DNA from 2 places in the Gordonia sp. DT219 genome. Region 2 is predicted to be linked to the other one. Evidence: predicted binding sites of a transcription regulator. Region 2 holds the regulator's gene; the other holds the start of a gene.
The links. The regulator LexA, encoded in region 2, represses DNA repair genes until DNA is damaged. The targets are predictions, from matches to a motif close to CGAACANNTGTTCG.

Region 1: a site for LexA is predicted at 9,096-9,109, ahead of ACPXB3_RS14530 (DUF222 domain-containing protein). Genes of this name have one in related genera too.

What each region holds. Positions count from the first base shown of each region.
Region 1 is NZ_JBNCNR010000011.1:96,336-107,247, forward strand. It holds gene ACPXB3_RS14480 (SDR family oxidoreductase) at 1-513, opposite strand, end outside; gene ACPXB3_RS14485 (aldehyde dehydrogenase) at 559-2,025, opposite strand; gene ACPXB3_RS14490 (TetR/AcrR family transcriptional regulator) at 2,090-2,677, shown strand; gene ACPXB3_RS14495 (cytochrome P450) at 2,677-3,915, shown strand; gene ACPXB3_RS14500 (SDR family oxidoreductase) at 3,915-4,718, shown strand; gene ACPXB3_RS14505 (cytochrome P450) at 4,715-6,073, shown strand; gene ACPXB3_RS14510 (ferredoxin) at 6,073-6,273, shown strand; gene ACPXB3_RS14515 (nuclear transport factor 2 family protein) at 6,295-6,837, shown strand; gene ACPXB3_RS14520 (hypothetical protein) at 6,863-8,137, shown strand; gene ACPXB3_RS14525 (SDR family NAD(P)-dependent oxidoreductase) at 8,137-9,006, shown strand; gene ACPXB3_RS14530 (DUF222 domain-containing protein) at 9,148-10,746, shown strand; gene ACPXB3_RS14535 (SLC13 family permease) at 10,805-10,912, opposite strand, start outside.
Region 2 is NZ_JBNCNR010000001.1:318,918-329,829, forward strand. It holds gene ACPXB3_RS01590 (phosphoenolpyruvate--protein phosphotransferase) at 1-1,378, shown strand, start outside; gene lexA (transcriptional repressor LexA) at 1,434-2,084, opposite strand; gene ACPXB3_RS01600 (LysM peptidoglycan-binding domain-containing protein) at 2,452-3,054, shown strand; gene nrdR (transcriptional regulator NrdR) at 3,095-3,601, shown strand; gene hrpA (ATP-dependent RNA helicase HrpA) at 3,575-7,678, opposite strand; gene ACPXB3_RS01615 (aspartate aminotransferase family protein) at 7,802-9,031, shown strand; gene ACPXB3_RS01620 (DUF2945 domain-containing protein) at 9,059-9,274, shown strand; gene ACPXB3_RS01625 (DUF488 family protein) at 9,267-9,803, shown strand; gene ACPXB3_RS01630 (alkyl hydroperoxide reductase) at 9,913-10,446, opposite strand; gene ACPXB3_RS01635 (peroxiredoxin) at 10,458-10,912, opposite strand, start outside.

The sequences.
Region 1 (10,912 bases), on a different contig from region 2:
CTGGCCGCCGAGTTCGGTGGCCAGCTGCTGGGTCAGGCCGTTGATGCCCACCTTGGCCAGCCCGTAGAATCCGCTGTAGAGCCATGCGGCGGTGGAGGATTGGTTCACGATCGCGCCACCATTGGTCATCTGCGGATACACCTGGCGCGTCACGTTCAGTGCGCCGTCGAGATTGACGCTCATGAACTTCTTGTAGTAATCCCACGGCACGGTGATGAGGAAGTCGAGCTTCATCCCGCCGTAGATGGCGGCATTGTTGACCAGTCCGTCGATGGTGCCGTACGCGTCGACGGTGGTCTTCGCGAGCGCCGCGGCCGAGTCGGGATCGGAGACGTCGGTGTGGACGTAGCGTCCGCCGATGTCGGCGGCGACCTTCTCGCCTGCCTCGTCGTTGAGGTCGGCGACCACGACGTTCGCGCCCTCGGCGGCCAGCGATCGGGCATAGGCCTCGCCGATGCCGCCGGCGGCGCCGGTGACGATGATGGTCTTGTCGGTGAAACGTGCCGAGGTCATGTGCTGCTTTCTGTTGGTGGAGTGGTCGGCGGGTGCGGATGCGCACTAGGCGGGACGGGCGACTGCTTTGGTCTCGAGGTACTCCTCGAATCCGGCGACTCCCATCTCGCGGCCGATGCCCGACGCCTTGTAGCCGCCGAAGGGGACGTCGGCGGAGTACCAGATGCCACCATTGACGGACATGGTTCCGGTGCGGATTCCGTTGACCACGTGGTCGATCCGTCCTTCGTCGGTGCCCCAGACCGCGCCGGACAGACCGTAGGGGGAGTCGTTGGCGATGCGGATGGCGTCGTCGTCGCCGTCGTGGGGCAGGATCACCAGAACGGGGCCGAAGATCTCCTCCTGCGCGACACGCGCCGAGTTGTCCACCCCGGAGATCAGGGTGGGTTCGACGAAGAAGCCTTTCGCCTTGTCGGCCGGACGGCCGCCGCCGGTCTCGATGGTGCCGCCCTCGCTGCGGGCGAGTTCGATGTAGGACTCGACGCGCTGCCGTTGGCGAGCGGAGATCACTGGGCCGCATACGGTTCCGGGATCGGTGGGATCACCGGCGGCCAGCCCGGCGAGGCTGTCGCGGGTCGCTGCGATGGCCTCGTCGAGCTTCGCACGCGGCACGAGCAGTCGGGTGGTGATGGCGCAGCCCTGCCCGGCATGGGTGACGACCGCGAATGCGGCCATCGAACAGGCGGCGGCGAGGTCGGCGTCGTCCAGAACGACGAAGGCCGACTTCCCGCCGAGTTCGAGGAACACCTTGGTGAGTGACTCCACCGCGCCGGCCATCACCTTCTTGCCGGTGGCGGTCGACCCGGTGAAGGAGACGACGTCGACGCGCGGATCACTGCCGAGCTGGGCACCGAGTGCGTGATCGCTCGAGGTGACGATGTTGATGACGCCGGGCGGGAAGTCGGTCTCCTCGGCGATCACCTTGCCGACCAGGGCCGCGCACCACGGGGTGTCCGGGGCGGGTTTGAGCACGACGGTGCACCCGGCGGCCAGGGCGGGCCCGATCTTGGCGAAGTTGATCTGGTGCGGGAAGTTCCACGGGGTGATCGCCCCGACGACGCCGGCGGCCTCGCTGCGCAGTTCCCGGTGGTTGCGCAGTCCCATCGGCTTGGCCTCGCCGAGATCTTGTGTCCACTCGTAGTTCTCGGCGAGATCGGCGAAGTAGCCGAGGTCGGTGATCGGCCCTTCCAGTTGGGGACCGTGGGTCAAAAAGACCGGGCAGCCCACCTCGGCCACGGTGATCTCCCGCAACTCGTCGGCGTGCGCGAGCAGCGCGTCGCGCAACTGCCGCAGGCACCGGGCCCGCAAGGCGTGGTGGCGCGGCCCCGCCGGGGCGGCGCCGGCGCGCGGGGCCGCGCGGGGCGGCGGCGCCGGCGCGCCGCCGCCCGCGTCGGCGGCCTTGCCGAGGACTTCTTCGGTGGCCGGGTTGATGACATCGAAAGTGCCACCGCCGCCGGGGATCAGCTTGCCGTCGATGAGTAGATCCGACGCGGCTGCAGGTCTGAGGGACATGTTCTGGAACTCCATCTGGACAGGTGTCTGGACTCGAGTACAAAGCTAGTGTAGCGTCGCTCACATGTCCAGCCCCGTGTCCCAGGAATCGACCCGACGGCGGCTCTCGGCCCAGCAGGCCGAAACTGTCGCCAGGCTCACCGACGCCGCCGTCGACGTACTGAACGAAGACGGTTTCGATGGTCTGACGGTCCGCGTCGTCGCCAAACGCGCCGGCGTCGCACCGGCGACCGCGTACACCTACTTCTCGTCGAAGAGTCACCTTGTGGCAGAGGTGTTCTGGCGTCGTCTGGCCGATGGCGTCAAGACGCCGGACATGTCACTCGACCCCGGCGATCGGGTCGCCGCGGTGTTGCGCGACGTGTCGCTGGTGGTGGCCGGGGAAGGACAGCTCGGCGGCGCGGTGACCGTGGCGCTGCTGGGTACCGACCCCGATGTCGAACACCTGCGTCTACGGATCGGCGGATTCATCCGGCACCGGCTCGCCGAGGCGCTCGAGGTCGGCGTCGAGAACCCGGGCCCCGTCGTCGACGCGCTGGAGATGCTCTACGCCGGTGGGCTCGTCCACGCCGGGATGGGGCACCTCAGCTACGAGCAGACCTCCGAACGTCTTGTCGCCGCAGCACACCTACTCATGGAGAAGCAGTCCTGATGCCAGACACCGTCGCCCTCGCAGGCATGCAACAGCGGGTCCCGTTCGACCCGTATGCCTATGACTTCCACGAGGATCCGTATCCCACCTATGCGCGCCTGCGTCACGAGGCGCCCGTCTACTACAACTCGGAGATGGATTTCTGGGCACTTGCCCGGCACGCCGATGTGCGCAGCGCCTTTCGCGACGCGACGCGACTGTCCAACGCGTGGGGAGTGTCGCTCGACCCCAGCTCCTACGGCCCCGACGCACACAAGTCGATGTCGTTTCTGGCGATGGACGACCCCAAACACATGCGGATCCGCAAGCTGGTGAGCAAGGGTTTCACCCCACGCCGCGTCAACGACCTGTCCGGCCGGATCACCGCGCTGACCCACGAGCACTGGAGCAAATGCCTCGACAAGCGCGAATTCGACTACATTGCCGACTTCGCCGGGCTGCTGCCGATGGACGTGGTCTCCGAGCTCCTCGGCGTCCCGGAGAGCGATCGGGCATTCCTGCGCAGGCAATCCGACCTCCTCCTGCACCGCGAGGAGGGTGTACTCGACGTCCCCGAGGCCGCCGTCTATGCGTATATCGAACTGCACAAGTACTATTCGGCACTGATCGCCGAACGTCGCAAGAATCTCGGCGACGACCTCGTGTCGGCACTGATCACCGCCGAGATCGACGACGACGCCACCGGTGAGAAGACCACCCTGTCCGGGGACGAGATCGTCGGATTCATGGTGCTGATGGTCGTCGCCGGCAACGAGACGACCACCAAACTCCTTGCCAACGCCCTGTATTGGGGATGGCGCAACCCCGATGAGCTCGCCCGGGTCATCACCGACACCGATCTCGTGCCGGAGTGGACCGAGGAGACGCTGCGGTACGACAACTCGACCCAGATGGTGTTGCGGCGAGTGGCCGCCGACGTCGAGTACGGCGACGTCACCATCCCGGCGGGTCAGCGGGTGCTGCTGCTCGTCGGATCGGCCAACCGCGACGAGGATGTGTTCGACGATCCCGACCGCTACCGGATCGGCCGCGACACCGCGCAGGCCCTGATGAGTTTCGGGATGGGAACGCACTTCTGCCTCGGTGCGCACCTCGCCCGGCTGGAGGCCAACGTCGGTCTCGCCGAGGTGGTGCGGTCCATCAAGTCCGTCGACATCGACATCGACAACGCGGTCCGCGTGCACTCTGTGAACGTGCGCGGATTCGCCGAACTCCCCGTGAAAGTGACGGTGCGCTGATGAGTTTTCTCCCGCATCCCGATCGCCGGCCGGTCCTGGTCGCCGGCGCGTCGTCGGGGATCGGCGCCGCGACGGCGCAATGGCTGGCCCGCCAAGGCCATCCGGTCGCGCTCGCCGCCCGCCGGATGACCACGCTGCAGGAACTCGCCGACAAAATCGCCGCGGACGGCGGCGAGGCAGTCGCGGTGCCCCTTGATGTGACCGACGAGGCGTCGGTGATCGACTGTGTCGCCAAGGCGCAGGCCGCGATCGGCGAACTCGAGATCGTCGTCGCCGGTGCCGGTGACCTGGCGATCGGATTGTCGTACGAGACCTCGCCGGCGGAATTCGCCGACCAGATCAACATTCACCTCACCGGCGCCTACCGCCTGTACCGGGCGGTGATCGGTGGAATGATCGAGCGCACCCGCGGCGACATCGTGTTCATCGGATCCGATGTGGCGGTGCACCCCCGACCGTGGTCGTCGGCATATGTCGCGGCCAAGTCCGGCATCGACGGTCTCGTCGCCACTATCGCGCTCGAACTCGAGGGCACCGGGGTGCGGGCCGGGGTGGTCCGACCGGGCCAGACCCTCACCGGGATGGGCATGGATCTCGACCCGGAGGCCACCACCGGCATGCTCAACGACTGGATCCGACACGGGCTGGCCCGCCACGGCAATTTCCTTGCGCCCGAACACATCGCGCAAGCGGTCGCCGCGATGGTCGCGATGCCCCGCGGCGCGCACATGCGGTCGGTGGAGGTCGAGGCCGAAGGTGCGCTGCCCAGAGAGAAGCGTTCTGCGAAAGGAACCGAACAATGACCACCCTGACGACTCCCAAGCGCGTGTCGGGCGGCGACGGTGAACACGGCCACCTCGACGAACTCGCCACCGACCCGATCGGACTGTTCTGGCGGATCCGTGAGGAGTGCGGCGACGTCGGACAGTTCCAGCTCGCCGACCGGGAGGTGGTGCTGGTCTCCGGTGCGGTGGCCAACGAAGAGTTCTTCCGCGCACCCGAGGAGGACCTGGACCAGGCGGCCGCCTACCCGTTCATGACGCCGGTCTTCGGTGAGGGCGTCGTCTTCGACACCAGTCCGGAAGAGCGGTCCAAGGCGATTCACAATGCGGCCCTGAAGGGTCCGCACATGAAGCAGCATGCGATCACCATCCCGCACGAGACCGAGCGCATCATCGCCGAGTGGGGCGACGAGGGGGAGATCGACCTCCTCGAGTTCTTCGCCGAGCTGACCCTCTACACGAGCTCGGCGTGTCTGATCGGGCGCCGGTTCCGCGAACAGCTCAACGGGCACATCGCGCACCTCTTCCACGACCTGGAGAAGGGCACCGACCCGATCGCCTACGTCGACTATCGCGCCGACATCGAGAGCTTCCGCAAGCGCGACGCCGCGCGGGCCGAGCTCGTCGAGTTCATCCAGGGGGTGATGAACGAGCGGATCGCGAATCCGACCGAGAACAAAGACGATCGCGACCTGATGGACGTGCTGGTGCAGGTCGGGTTCGATGCCGACACCATCACCGGCATGTTCATCTCGATGATGTTCGCCGGTCACCACACCACCTCGGGCACCGCCGCGTGGACCCTCATCGAGCTGCTGCGCAATCCGGACTACATGACACAGGTGTACGAGGAACTCGACGACATCTACGCCGATCGGGGCGAGGGCAGGCCCGAGTACTCGTTCGCCGCGATGCGTCAGATCCCCAAGCTGGAGAACGCACTCAAGGAGGCGCTGCGGCTGCATCCGCCGCTGATCGTCCTGATGCGGGTGGTGCAGAACGATTTCCACGTCGAGGACTTCGAGATCAAGGCCGGTCAGTCGATCGCCGTGTCGCCGGCGATCTCGAACCGGCTGCCCGAGGATTTCCCGAATCCCGACACCTTCGATCCCGATCGCTACGTCAAACCGCGCCTGGAGGATCTGGTGAACCGGTGGACGTGGATTCCGTTCGGTGCCGGCCGACATCGTTGCGTCGGTGCACAATTCGCGATCATGCAACTCAAGGCAATCTTCTCGGTGTTGTTCCAGAACTACGAATTCGAGATGGCCCAGCCCGCGGACTCCTACCGCAACGATCACTCGAAGATGGTGGTGCAGCTCGCACAGCCGTGCCGGGTGCGCTACCGCAGGCGGGCCGCAGACAAGGAGGTCTGATGCGAATCGAAATCGATCTCGACCTGTGCCAAGGGCACGGAATGTGCGAGATGGAGGCGCCCGAGGTGTTCGAGACCCACCACGATCACGCCGAGATCCTCGACAAGGAACCCGACGACAGCCTGCGCGAGCAAGTCCTCGCCGCAGTCCAGTACTGCCCCACTCAAGCCCTGAGAATCGCAAGCCCTGAGAATAGTTGACGACAAGTGAGGTTGACCGACATGGCATTTGATCGTGCCGAACTCGAAGAGATGAAGCAGCGCTGGCTGCAGGCCAACATCGACGCCGAGAAGGCCGGTGACTGGCGGCCGCTGGCCGACTTCTACACCGAGGACGCCACGTACGGGTGGAACTACGGTCCGGACAAGGACTTCATGGCGGTGGGGCGTGACGAGATCCGCGATATCGCTCTCGGCCAGGAGATGGAGGGGCTCGAGGGCTGGGAGTATCCGTACGAGGAATGGGTGATCGACGACCAGACGGGATCGATGATCGGCTTGTGGAAGCAGGTCTATGAGGGCACCCGTGACGACGGCACCCATTACGCACTCGAAGGCATCCAGGGCAGCTGGTTCCGCTACGCCGGAAATTTCCAATTCTCTTGGCAGCGTGACTTCTTCGACTACGGCAACGTGTCGGCGCTGTTCATCGAGATGCTCAAGAACAATGCGATGAGCGACGGCATGCTCAAGCGGATCGAGAAGGCGACGGGCGATCAGCCGGGCTGGTACCCGTTCGGCAAGGCGCCGGTACCGTTCTGGTGACCGGCAGAAGACCCGAGAATCAACTATGACGACTCCAGCCCACATGTATTCGGATCTGACCGGTGATCAGCTCGCCGGTCTCGTCCCCGAACTGCTGCTCTCGGGACAACTCATCGACCGCAGCGGAATGGCCCACCTGATCGGCGCTTTCGGCCGCGAGACGATGGCCCGGGTGGCCGTCGAGGAATGGATGGCCGCCAGCCCCGTCTACACCCACCGCATGCGGACGGCGCTGGGCATCGACGGGAACGGCGTCGAGGACATGTTCAAGTGCCTGCAACTCGATATCGGTGCGCCGCCACAATTCATGGATTTCCGTTACGAGGTCACCGATCACGATCACGGGGCCTTCGTGCTCGATCATTGTGGTGCGCTGATGGATGTGGAACCGCTGGGCGACGAATACGTGACCGCGATGTGCCATGACATCGAGGATCCGACGTTCGACGCGACCGCGATCGCCACCAACCGGCGCGCCCGCATCCGTCCCATTCATCGGCCGCCGCGCCGACCGGCCGACCGGCATCCGCATTGCGCGTGGACCGTGACGATCGAGCCGGACCGCGACGAGTTGCCGCTGCCACCGGATGCGGAGCTGATGTTCACCACCCGCGCCGCCCAGGTCGGTCTGGTACCCATCGACGCCACGGCCGACGACGGACTCGTCGACTACCGCGGCGCGCTGGTGGCCGATCTGCAGTTCGCCGAATGGTCGGCGTCGGCGCTCGCACGGATCGCCGAAGAGGTTGCGTTGCAGCATCAATTGCTCGCACTGGGATTCTGGCTCAGCGTGCGCCGGTACGCCGAGTCCGTCGAGCAGGCCACCGAGATCTTCCGCAAACAGTTCACCGGCATCGCGGGACTGGCGGCGGACCGGCTGCGCGCGGAATTACGTCTGGGCACCGACGCGCAGGCGCTGGCGCAGGTCGTCAACCTGATCCCGGTGCTCGGCCCCGGCCGCTACACCGGTGTCGAGGCGGCCGTCGACGCCGACGAGGTGATCGTGGAGATACCCGCGGATTCCGCTGCCCACGCCGACGGCGGCTGGATCACCCTGCTGGACACGGATCACGTCGAACCGCTGCAGGCGATCGGAGTGGCCGTCGATCCGCGCTGGAGCGTGGTGGCGGCCGAGCAGACCGGGGAGGGACTGACGGTGCGGTTCGGTCTGGGCACCGAGGCGCAGAAAGAGTCCGGTGAGGTGGCCATCGCGCGGTTCAGTTCCGGCGCCGACTTCACCTTCACCGACCGTGGCCGCTCGATCCCGATCACGCCACTGACCACCACCGGCGGGGTGTGATGGCCGGATTCGGTCTCGCCGGGCGGGTGGCGATGATCGCGGGCTCGACCCGCGGCATCGGTCTCGCCGTGGCGTACGCATTGGCCGGTAGTGGTGTGTCGCTCGTCGTCAACGGCCGCGACGAGGATGCGGTGGCGGCTACCGTCGACGAGATCGTCGGCGGCGGTGGTCGTGCGGTCGGTGTGTGCGGTTCGGCCGGCGACCGCGGCGTCGTCGAGAAGATGGCGGCAGACGCGCTGTCGGAGTTCGGTGCACTCGACATCGCGATCAACTGCGCGGGCATCGCCGAGCCGCCGGGGTCGACGGTGCTGACGATCACCGAGGACGAGTTCCGTGAGCAGCTCGACGCCCACCTGATGAGCGCCTTCCATCTCACACAAGTCGCCGGAGGTGTGTTCGCCGAACAACATTCGGGGGCGATCGTGCTCACCGGATCGGCCGCCGCGCTCGGAACCTTCGGCGGCAGTGGGTATCCCGCGGCGAAGGCCGGCGTCACCGCGCTGGCTTCGGCGGCCGCCGGTGATCTGGCCCCGCTCGGGGTCCGCATCAATGTGGTGATGCCCGGCGCGAAATCGCGGCTGTCATCGGGTCCGGAGTACGTGCGCCATATCGAGAGCCTGCACGCGCGTGGGATTCTCGACGACCTCACCCGCGATGCCGCCATCGACCCGGCCCCGCCCGAGTACGTCGCGCCGCTCTACACCTTCCTCGCCGGTGACGCCGCGGCCGACATCACCGGCCAGACCTTCACCGCCGCAGGCGGATTCATCGGACGTTATGATCCGCACCAGCCCACCCTCATCGCCTACCGTGAGCACACATCGACCGCCCCATACACCATGACCGAACTGGCCGATCTGCTTCGCTGAGGATCGCGAGCCGCCGAATTCTTCACAAGTATTTTCGATTGTTGCTCGCCGACCGGGCATATCGGGTGTAGACTCGAACGCACCAGCGACGAACTGATGTTTGATCGCATTCACTTTGGTCGTATTCACTGGGGGGTGACGATGACAACGATCGACCTGCCGGCTCTTGCGCCGGATGAGCAGGCCACGTTGTTGCATGCCCTTCTCGATCAGATGGGTTCGACGGATCTGTCGCAGTGTTCGGATGAGTCGTTGTTGGAGGTCGCGGCAGCCAATGAACGCGCGATCAACAAGCTGACCTTCCAGGGTGACCGGCAGATCGTCGAGCTATCCGACCGGAATGCGGAGCGCCGGTTCGGGTTTCGATCGGTCACCGACATGATGGTCGTCGGGTTGCGGGTGTCGGAGCCGATGCGCCGTCGCAAGCAGATGACCGCCACCGCCACCTATCACGGGTTGACCGGTGAACCGCTCGCCCCGAAGTACCCCACGTTGGCGCAGGCGTTCGCCGAGGGGGCGGTCGGGTCCGCACATTCGCGGGTGGTGATCGACGTTCTCGACGACATCCCGCATCAGGTCGACCACGACATCAAAGTCAACGCCGAAAAGCAGATGGCCGACTACGCCCGCGTGCACACCCCCGCCGAGTTGACCGCGATCGGCGCGCGGCTGATGGCACACCTCGACCCCGACGGCGAGTTGACCGACGACGTCGACCGGCAGCAGAAACGTCAGGTGTTCCTCGGCCGCCAAGACACCCAGCAGATGTCGAAGATGACTGGCAAGATGACCCCGGAATGCCGTGCCGACCAAGAAGCCGTGTGGGCGGTGTGGGCAGCCCCCGGTATGAACAACCCCGACGACCCCGAGTCGCCGTCGGGTTCCGTCGAAGACGCCGATCCCGAGAAGTTGGCGGCCGCGGTCGAACGTGACACCCGCAGCCAAGCGCAACGCAACCATGATGCGATGCAGGCCGTGTACAAGCTGGCGTTGACGTCGGGGGAACTCGGCGAATCCCATCGCGGGCTACCGGTGCAGTTGATCATCAAAGCCGACCTCACCGATCTGATCAACGAAACCGGCCACGGCGTGACGGCCACCAACAGCCTGCTGCCCATCAAAGATGTCATCCGGTTGGCCGCCGAATCGCAGCCGTGGTTGGCGGTGTTCGGTGAGCACACCACCGTGCCCCTGTATTTGGGTCGGGCCCGGTTGGCGAGTCGCGGGCAACGGATGGCGTTGTTCGCCAAACCCGACGGACAGGTGTGCTCACACCCCGGGTGTTCGCAGCCGGCCGCGCACTCGGAAATCCACCACGCCACCCTCGATTACGCCAAGGGCGGGTTGACCAACATCGACGACCTCGCCCCGGCGTGTCCGAAACACAACCGGATGGTCGGCGACAAACTCGGCCAGTACACCACCGGCATCTACCGCGACGGACCTTTGGCCGGGCGGTGTTGGTGGCGGCGTAACGCCGCCCCCGGTGCCCCACCGCACCCGAAACGCGTCAACAAACTGCCTGATGTCGGACCCGACTTCACCGCCGGGCTCGCGAAGGTGCGTGCCGAAATCCACCGGCAACCACCCGACGCGGGTAATCCGTTGCCGGACAGCAGCACCGGTGGCTACGACGTCGTCGACATCATCACCCCCGACTACGCCGACATCGACGTGACCACTGAACCGTCACGCGTCGAAGCCCGCCTGGCCCGCCTGCTCGCCATCTGCGGACGCTGACCACCGAATCTGCAGCCTTTAGTCGCGGAAACCGCGACCAAAGGCTGCAGATTCGGCGTCACATCAGCTGTAGTCCGAGCCAGAGTGCGCCGACGGCGGCAATGAGTGTCGGTGGCACGGTGAGTGTTCCCAACAGGACGTAGCGGCGGGTCGGGGGAGCGATCGT
Region 2 (10,912 bases):
GGGCACGCCCGCGCCCGCCGCCGCCGTCGCCGCAACCGAGCAGTTCGCGGCGATGTTCACCAAACTCGGCGGACTGATGGCCGAACGCGTCACCGACCTCAACGATGTGCGTGACCGCGTCGTCGCCGAGGTGCTCGGGCAGCCCGAACCGGGGGTCCCGGTGCCCGACGAACCGTCGGTCCTCTTCGCCGACGACCTCGCGCCCGCCGACACCGCCGGCCTGGACCCGGAGTTGATCACCGCGCTGGCGACCCGACTGGGCGGACCGACCAGTCACACCGCGATCATCGCCCGGCAACTCGGGATTCCGTGTGTGGTGGCTGTTGCCGAACTCGACGTCGTCTCCGCGGGTACCGCGGTGCTGGTCGACGGGGCCGCGGGAACGATTGTGGTGGAACCGGATCCGGACCGAGCGCGAGCCGATGTGGAGCAGAGCCGCCGGGAGGTGGAGGCGATTGCGGGCTGGACCGGGCCTGGTCACACCGCCGACGGCCACGAGGTCGCGATCTTGGCGAATGTCGCCGATGGCGTCTCGGCCCGTGCGGCCACCGCGTCCCCGGTAGAAGGAGTCGGGTTGTTCCGTACCGAACTGGCCTTCCTCGATCGCCCGGACGAACCGTCCCTCGACGAACAGGCGGCACTCTACCGGGAGGTCATCGAGGCCTTCGGAGGCAAGAAGATGGTGATCCGCACCCTGGATGCGGGGTCGGACAAGCCGCTGAAATTCGTCGACCACGGGACCGAGGCGAATCCCGCACTCGGTGTGCGCGGCAACCGCATCGCGGCGACACACCCCGAGATCCGGGCCGGACAACTCGATGCGATCGCGCGCGCCGCCGAGGAAACCGGCAGCACGCCATGGGTGATGGCGCCGATGATCGCCTCGGCCCCCGAGGCGGCCGAATTCGCCGCGCAAGTGCGCCGACGGGGTCTGGTGGCCGGAGTGATGATCGAGATCCCGTCGGCAGCGATCCTTGCGCCGGCGATTGTGGCCGAGGTGGACTTCGTCTCGATCGGCACCAACGACCTGACGCAATACACGATGGCTGCCGACCGGATGTCGGCCGAGCTCGCCGAGTTGACCGATCCGTGGCAGCCGTCGGTCCTCGCTCTCATCGCGATGGTCGCCGAGGCGGGTTCGCGCACCGGCACCCCGGTGGGCGTGTGCGGTGAGGCGGCGGCCGATCCGCTGCTCGCCTGTGTCCTCGTCGGACTCGGGGTCACGTCGTTGTCGAGTGCACCCGCCGCCGCGGCCGCGGTGGGCGCGAAACTCGCCGAGGTCGACCTCGATCGATGCCGCGCCGCGGCCACGGCGGCGGTGGCCACCGCTGCACCGGGTGCGGCTCGCGCCGCGGCCCGCGAGGCGTTGCGTTGTTAACTGCGCGGTGTGAGAAACGTGGTTGACACACCGCGCAGCTGATCAGCGCCTGCGCTCAGATCCGGCGCATGACGGTGACGACCTTGCCGAGGATGGCGGCCTCGTCACCGGGGATCGGCTCGAACAACTCGTTGTGCGGCATCAGCCAGACGTGGCCGTCCTTGCGCTTGAACGTCTTGACCGTTGCCTCGCCTTCGATCATGGCGGCGACGATGTCACCGTTGTCGGCCACGTTCTGCTGGCGCACGACCACCCAGTCGCCGTCGCAGATCGCGGCGTCGACCATCGACTCGCCGACCACCCGCAGCATGAAGAGGGAACCTTCACCGACGAGTTCGCGAGGCAGGGGGAAGACGTCTTCGACGGCCTCCTCGGCCAGGATCGGGCCGCCCGCCGCGATGCGGCCGAGCACCGGGACAAAGGTCGGGGTGGGCAGGTTCTCCGAGTTCGGATTGTCATCGGTGGGCGTCGGGTCGGCGTCGCGCACGTTGACCGCGCGCGGCCGGTTGGCGTCGCGCTTGAGCAGTCCCTTGCGTTCCAGCGTGCGTAATTGATGCGCGACCGACGAGGTCGAGGCGAGCCCGACGGCATCACCGATCTCGCGGATGCTCGGCGGATATCCCCGCTCGCGAACCGATTTGCGGATGACGTCGAGCACTCCCTGCTGACGTGGCGTGAGTGGTGCCTCGAAACCCCTCGGCACGATGGGCCGCCGCGGGGCGGCCGCCGCGTCATCAACCTGCGGTGTCGTCGCCGTCGCGGCGTCATCGGTGCTCGACTCTGTGGTGGCCGACTCCGGATCGGCCGCCTCGGCCGGCCGCGACGAACGGTCCTTCTTCTCACTCATCGGGATTCGAGTCCTTTCGATCGGGTGCGTGCCACCCCGGCCGTGGGCCGGTAGGTGACGTGCACACCTGTCGCGGGCCTGTGGTCGAGCTGATCACCGGTCAGAATAGCCGAGGTTTCGGACATCCTCAAACGTCTGTTCGACGTGTTGTGGAGAAATTGTCGGAGCGGGGTGGTACAACTCGAACATCCGTTCATCGAATGTGTGATCGAGACAGGAAGAGACCATGCATAGCACCCTTTTGTCGACCGACCAGACCCGCGTCGGCCGGACCCGCACCGACCAGACCTTCACCGGCCAGACCCGCGCCGGCGCGACCAACCCGGTTCCGCGCGCCCGTCCCCGCGAACAGCGGCCGCTCGATCCTCGCCGCGCCCCCCGGCGTTCCTCGGCCGTGAGTCGTCCCGCCGACCGGCGGCCGATCCGCCCGGTCTCCCGGCGGATACCGGGCGCCGACGGCACCTGGTGCACGTCACCGGCCGGATCACATCACCTGGCCGGAACGGGTGATCCGGGTGGCCACAGGTCTCGCCGGACCGGCGCACTGGTGGCCGTGCTGACCGGCGTGGCACTGGCGCTACTGGTGTGGCTGGTCGCCGTCGCCGGTTCGGACTATCAGGAATCGGCCCAGCGGGGGTCGGCACGGCCGGCGCCGATCGCCACCCAGGTGGTCCATGTGCGCGCCGGGGAATCGCTGAACGCCATCGCGGCGCGGGTGGCGCCCGACATGCCCCGGCAGTCGGTGATCGAGAAGATCGTCGAACTCAACGACATGTCCGGCAGTGCCGTGCAGGCAGGGCAGTCGCTGCTCGCGCCGGCCTACCGGTGACGCGAGAAGTCGGTGCGGTGGCGGGCGGTATCCTCGGTGCATGCGCTGCCCGTTCTGCAGGAATGACGACACCAAGGTCATCGACTCCCGTGTCGCCGATGAAGGACAGGCCATCCGCCGGCGCCGCTCATGCAGTGCCTGCGGCCGCCGTTTCTCGACTGTGGAGACCGCCGTGCTCGCGGTGGTCAAGCGCAACGGCGTGACCGAGCCGTTCAGTCGCGAGAAGGTGATGCGCGGGGTGCGCCGCGCGTGTCAGGGCCGGCAGGTCGACGAAGACGATCTCGCCCAGCTCGCCCAGCAGGTCGAGGAGACGGTGCGGGCCTCCGGAGCTGCCGAGATTCCCAGCAACGAGGTCGGGCTGGCGATCCTGCAACCGCTGCGCGACCTCGACGAAGTGGCATATCTGCGCTTCGCGTCGGTTTATCGTTCCTTCGATTCGCTCGAGGACTTCCAGCGCGAGATCGACGACCTGCAGGGCAACCTCACCCATGGCCGCTCCGAATCCGCCGGCGGGGTCGTCTCAGCCGAGCCGGTCCAGGGCTCGTAGCGCCCTCTTCTCCGAGATCGGATATCGGGTTCCGAGGCGCTGGGCGAACAAACTCACGCGCAATTCCTCGACCATCCAATGCGCCTGCTCGTTGACGGCATCGCGACGCGCATCACCCACTTCGGCGAGGCGCTGATTCCACCGCTCGACCACGCGGTCGAGTACAGCCATCCCGTCGCGATCACGCACGGCCGACCCCGGGAGCTGCTCCAGCCGTTCCCGCGCCCCCCGCAGATATCGGGGAAGATCGGCGAGATGCGTGCGCGGCGTCGCCACCACGAAGCCGTCGAATACCAGGTCATCGAGTTGTTCGGCGACATCATCGGCAGCGAGTTGACCGGAGTGCTCGTCGATCACGCCCCGCAGGGTCACGACCTCACGGAGCGCCTCGACGGCGAGCGACAGGTACTCCGGGGCCGCCACGACGACGCGCGGTCGCAGGTCGTCGACGAGTGCCGAGAACGCGGCAGGGGTGCGCACGGTGTTCGCCGCCTCGACGTCGAGCAGATCGCGAACCGCACGCCGGGTGCAATCGGTGAAGAGCCCGGCGGGCTCCCGGTAGGGGCTCTGACTCAGGGCAATCCGCCGGGCCGGCTCCAGGGCTCCGGCGGCCTTGGGTGAGAGTGTCCCGATTGCGTTCTCCAACAAGACGATCACCGCATCGCGGCGCAGCGCGTCGGCCAGGGCCGCGGTCGGGGCGGTGGCCGACGCGACGCCCGCCGGATGTGCCTGCGCCCGGACCACTCGCAACGTCGGGTGACGGGTGACCCGCTGACCGGCGACGTCGACGGTCTCGGCGAGTTCCAGAGTGCCGATGCCGTCGGCGGTCCAGGTGGTGTACACCTGCTCGGACGGCGGGGGCACCGACGCCGACCTCGGTGTGGTCAGCTCGGCGAAAGTCGTGGTGCGGGTGATGATCTCACCCGAATCGTCGGTGACGGCGAAATGCATGCGCAAGTGCCCGGGCAGGCGGTCGAGATCGAAATCGGCCGGCGTGACGGTGTGGCGGGTGATGGTCGACAACTCGCGCGCCAGGCCGTGCGTCAGCGGCTCGGCTCGGGGAGTCAGGCGAGACAGGGCGAGATCGGCGAAGCGCTGTGCCGGTGCCATCGTCTTGCGCAGCGACTTCGGCAGCGTCTTGATCAACTCGGCCGCCAACTCCGAACGCATACCCGGCACCAGCCAGTCGAATCCGGCGTTGCGCACGTGGAGGAGCAGTGCCTGCGGGATCACGACGGTGACGCCGTCGTCGGCGGTGCCGGGTTCGAATCGGTAGCGCAGCTCCAGGCGGGTGTCACCCTGGCGCCACACACCCGGATAGTCGGTGTCGGCGACGGCGACATCGGCCGCGACATCGGCCGGGGTGAGATCGAGTAGGTGCGGCTCGCGCCCCCGCGCCGAGCGCCACCACGAGTCGAAATGGCGGGTAGACGTGACCTCGGCCGGAACACGCCCATCGTAGAACTCGAAGAGCTGTTCCTCGGAGATCACGAGATCTCGTCGACGAACCCGGTGCTCGACGTCGGCAGCATCGTGCAACAGCTGCCGATTGCGCTCGAAGAACACATGATCGGTGCGCCAATCGCCCTCGACGAGGGCGTGCCGGATGAACAGTTCGCGCGAGAGTTCCGGATCGATCGAACCGTAGTTCACCCGCCGCCGAGCGACGAGGGTGACGCCATAGAGGGTGACCCGCTCATAGGCCATCGCCGCACCCTGCCGTGAGGACCAGTGCGGTTCGCTGTAGGTGCGCTTGACAAGATCTCCGGCCAGTCGCTCCACCCACACCGGATCGATCCCCGCGACGGTGTGGGCGAAAAGCCTTGAGGTCTCGATGATCTCGGCTGCCATCAGAAATGACGGCGGCTTCTTCGTCACCGACGATCCAGGGAAGATCATCAGCGTCGTGTTGCGGGCGCCGGTGTATTCGCGGCCTGCGGAATTGCGGGCGGCGATGTTGCCCAGCAGCCCGGCCAGGATCGCGCGGTGGATGGCGTCGGCATCCGATTCGGTCTGCGGCACCTCCCAGCCGAGGTCACGCACGATGCCGGTCAGCTGCCGATGCAGGTCCTGCCATTCGCGGATCCGTAGATAGTGCAGGTACTCCCGTTCGCAGGACCGGCGGAATTGGTTGCCCGACAGCTCTTTTCGTCGGTCCTTGAGATATGTCCAGAGTTTCGGGTAGGCGAGGAAATCTGACCCGGGGACCGTGAACCGGCGGTGCGCGGCGTCGGCGGCCTCACGGTGCTCGGCGGGCCGCTCCCGGACATCGGGGATCGACAGTGCGGCCGCGATGACCAACACATGATCGAGGCAACCCTCGTCGCGTGCGGCGACCAGCATCCGGGCGATCCGTGGATCCACGGGGATCCGGGCCATCGTCGTGCCAACCGCCGTCAGGCGCGGTGCGCCACCCGCCTTCGGGTCGGTGGCGATGGCTCCGAGTTCGTTCAGCACCGCCATCCCGTCGCGGATGGCTCGCGCATCGGGTGGCTGCACAAACGGGAACTCGGCGACGTCACCGAGCCGCAACGACGTCATCTGAAGAATGACCGACGCCAGATTGGTGCGCAGGATCTCCGGATCGGTGAACGCCGGACGCGCGTCGAAATCGGCCTCGGAATAGAGGCGGATGCAGATGCCGGGTGCCACCCGGCCACACCGGCCCGCACGCTGACGCGCACTCGCCTGCGAGACCGGCTCCACCGGCAGCCGCAGGACCTTGGTGCGAGTCGAGTACCGCGAGATACGGGCGGTACCCGAATCGATGACGTAACGAATTCCGGGCACCGTCAAGGACGTCTCGGCGACGTTGGTGGACAACACGATTCGTCTTCCGTTGGACGGCGCGAAGACCCGCTGCTGATCGGCGATCGAGAGCCGGGCGTACAGCGGTACGACCTCCGCACCCGCCGCAACCCGGCGTGACAACGACGCCGTGGCCTCCCGGATATCGCGTTCGGTGGGTAAGAACACCAGAATGTCGCCGCGTCCGCCCGAACCCCACAATTCGCCGACCGCGGCGTCGATCCCCTCGAACAGATCGAGATCGGCGTGCTCACCGCCGCCGGTGTCCTCCCCGGAATCCGGATCCTCCCGCAACGACAACGGGCGATACCGCACGTCGACCGGATAAGTCCGCCCCGACACCTCCAGGATGGGCACGGTCGCGGGCACGGCAACACCACTGCGCCCGCTCGCTTCGCTTCCGGCGGGCACGGCAACATCGCCCCCGCTCGCTTCGCTCCCGGCGGGCACGGCAACATCGCCCCCGCTCGCTTCGCTCCCGGCGGGCACGGCAACATCGCCCCCGCTCGCTTCGCTCCCGGCGGGCGGCACACCGAAGTGCCGGGCGAAGCGGCCCGGCTCGATGGTGGCCGAGGTGATGATCACCTTCAGATCGGGACGACGGGGGAGCAGCCGCCGCAGGTATCCGAGGATGAAGTCGATGTTGAGGCTCCGTTCGTGGGCCTCGTCGACAATGATCGTGTCGTAGTGCCGCAGCATCGGATCCGAGGAGATCTCGCGCAGCAGAATTCCGTCGGTCATCACCTTGACGAGCGTGTCGGCGCCCGAACGATCCGAGAACCGCACCGAGTATCCGATCGCCTCCCCGATCTCGGTGTGCGTCTCGTCGGCGATCCGGCGTGCAACCGAACTGGCCGCGATCCGCCGCGGCTGCGTGTGTCCGATCGCCCCGCGCACCCCGCGCCCGAGTTCGAGGCAGATCTTGGGCAACTGCGTGGTCTTGCCCGACCCGGTCTCGCCCGCGATGACGACCACCTGATGCTCGGCGATGGCCGCCGCGATCTCCTCGCGTGCCGACGACACCGGGAGATCGGGGGGATAGTCGATGACCGGGATCGCCGCGCGACGCGATGCGATCCGCTTCTCGGCGCCTTCCACCGCCCGCAGAAGCCCGCCGGCACGCTCCGGCGACGGGCTGCGGCCGAGCTTCTCGAGGCGACGGCCCAGGGTGTGTTCATCGATGATGGTCAGCCGGGCGATTCGCTCGCCCAGCTCACGACGATCGACGTCCTCCGGGCGGCCGGCGGATCGGGAAGGTGCAGAGGACATGATGAAACCAGGATATGGGGTCGCCATCGGTGGTTGCGCAGTCCGCCCGGACGTGACCGCGACCCACGTCGCATCTGGGTGGCCGATGACACACCGCGATTCCGGGCGGGCATCATGGTCGGTATGGCTGGTTCTCTTTGGCATGGCTTTGCCGACATGGGCGCAGTGAGCGCCGACGGTCCGTTCGTGGTCACCCGCGGGGCGGGTTCGCGCATCTGGGATGCCGAGGGCAACGAGTATCTCGACGCGACTGCGGGGCTGTGGTTCACCAATGTCGGTCACGGCCGTACCGAGATCGCCGACGCGGTGGCCGCCCAACTCGGGCGGCTGGCCCACTATTCCGGCTTCGGCGACCTCACCTCCGATGTCACCGATGCACTCGCCGATCGGCTCGCCCAACTGGCGCCCGTACCCGGCAGCAAGATCTTCTTCACCTCTGGTGGCAGCGATTCCGTCGACTCCGCGGCCAAACTGGCACGACGCTACTGGACCGAAATGGGTAAGCCGGGCAAGACGTTGCTCGTCGGCCGCACCAAGGCCTACCACGGCATGCACGTTGCGGGCACCGCACTGGCCGGCATCCCGGCCAACCATGAAGGTTACGGCGAGCTGATGCCCGACGCGGAATCCGTCGAGTGGGATGACGCGAAGAGTCTGCTCGGACTCATCGAGCGAGTCGGCGCCGACCGGGTGGCTGCCTTCTTCTGTGAACCGATCATCGGCGCAGGCGGCATCTATCTGCCACCGGCCGGTTATCTCGCCGAGGTCCGCCAGATCTGTCGCGATCACGACGTGCTGTTCATCGCCGACGAGGTCGTCACCGGCTTCGGTCGCATCGGCGGTGACAGCTGGTTCGCGTCGTCGCGCTTCGACCTGGCTCCGGACATGATGACCACGGCCAAGGGACTGACGTCCGGGTATGTGCCGATGGGTGCGGTGTTCATCGCACCGCGGATAGCCAAGCCGTTCTTCGCCGGTGGCGTGTGGTGGCGCCACGGATACACCTACGGCGGGCACGCCGGCGCGGCCGCGGCGGCAATGGCCAATCTCGACATCATCGAGCGTGAGGGGTTGCTCGCCGAGGCCACCCGCCTCGAATCGGAACTTGCCGAGGCGCTCGGACCGCTCGCCGACCTCGATGCGGTGGCCGAGGTGCGCACCGGCCTCGGCGCGGTCAGCGCCGTACAGCTCAGCGATGCGGCACGCGCTCCGCAGGCCATCGGCGCACTGCGCAGGCATGGTGTGAGCGCACGGGCTGCCGGCGCGGGGGCCCTGCAGATCTCGCCGGCGTTCGTGATGACGTCCGACGAGGTGGGCGAACTCGCGAATCGGATCGGTGCCGCGCTGAGCTGAGCCTGCGCCGGGCAGAAGGGAGTCGAGATGTCTGAACGGTTCAGGGTCGGCGATCACGTGACCTGGAACTCGGAAGCCGGCAATGTCTCGGGGACGGTGACGAAGGTCCACACCGACGATTTCGACTACAAGGGCCACACGCACCGCGCGTCGACCGACGACCCGCAGTACGAGATCACGAGCGACAAGACCGACCACATCGCCGCGCACAAGGGCAGTGCCCTACGGCTGGTCGATGAGTGAACCGTTCTTCACCATCGGCCACTCGACCCGGGCACTCGCCGAGTTCATCGACCTGCTTCAGGAGTCCGGAATCAACCTGGTCGTCGATGTCCGCAGGCTCCCCGGTTCGGCCCGGTATCCGCAGTACGACCAGGATCCGCTCGCCGCGTCTCTCGCCGAGGTGGGAATCGGATACTGGCGCGCCGACGGGCTGACCGGGCGTCGTCCGGTGAGCAGGGATGTGCCGTTCGAGGTCAATGCCTGGTGGGAGAACCGCAGCTTCCACAACTACGCCGACCACGCCCTCTCCGACGACTTCCGGCAAGCCCTGGGAGCGCTGCGCGAGCAGGGCCGCACGCGACGCGCGGCCCTGATGTGCTCGGAGGCGGTGTGGTGGCGGTGCCACCGGCGGATCATCGCCGACCACCTCCTCGCCCACAGCGAACAGGTGTGGCACATCCTCGGCCGCGGTCACGTCGACTCTGCGCAGCCGAGTCTCGGTGCAGTGGTGGGGCCCGATGGCGAGGTCAGATATCCGGCCACTGGGTAATAGCCCGGCTACTGGGTAATAGCTCGTCGTCCGCTGCCTCGCAGACGCAAGAATGCCCGGCGTCTGGGTCTCCAGACACCGGGCACTTCGCACTCGTCGGATGACGCGGTCAGACGCCGGCGAGAACCTCGCTGTTGGTGATCGCCTGGCCGACGCCGGCGACGATCGAGGCGACCTTGAGGGCCTCGAATATCGCCTCACGGCCCACCCCGGCTTCACGCAGGGTGGCCTCGTGTGCGCCGACGCAGTGCTCGCAACCGTTGATCGAACTGACTGCGAACGACCAGAGTTCGAAGTCGGCCTTGTCCACACCCGGGTTGCCGATGATGTTCATCCGCAGGCCCGGACGCAGGTCGTCGTACTTGCCGTCGAGGAATCCTCGACCTCGGTAGAAGACGTTGTTCATCCCCATGATCGACGCCGCGCCGAGCGCGGCGTTGTACGCCTCGCCCGACAGTGTGTCGGCGGCCTCGTCGGCGATCTCGGCCAGCACCTTGGCATTTCGGGTGGCCGCCGCGGTCGCGAGGAGGGTCCCCCACAGCTGTTCCTCGTTCAGCGCGGTGGTGCGGCTGATCGAACCGAGGTTGAGCTTGAGGTCCTTGGCGTACTCGGGAAGTGCTTCCTTGAGGTTGTCGATACTCATGAAGGCTCCTCTCAGACGCTGGCGGACAGCAGTTCGCCGGCGTCGATGGTGGGATCGCCCTTGCGCCAGTTGCAGGCGCACAGCTCGTCGGACTGCAGCGCATCGAGCACACGCAGTACCTCGTCGACGTTGCGGCCCACCGAGCCGGCGGTGACCGACACGAACTGGATCTCGTTGTTCGGGTCGACGATGAAGGTCGCACGGTCGGCGACCCCGTCGGCATTGAGAACGCCGGTGGCGGAGACGAGTTCACGCTTGATGTCGCTCAGCATGGGGAACGGGAGGGTCTTGAGGTCCTCGTGCTGGGCGCGCCACTGGAAGTGCACGAACTCGTTGTCGACCGATGCGCCGAGCACCTGGGCGTCCCGGTCGGCGAACTCGTCGTTGAGCTTGCCGAATGCGGCGATCTCGGTCGGGCACACAAAGGTGAAGTCCTTGGGCCAGAAGAACACGATCCGCCACTTGC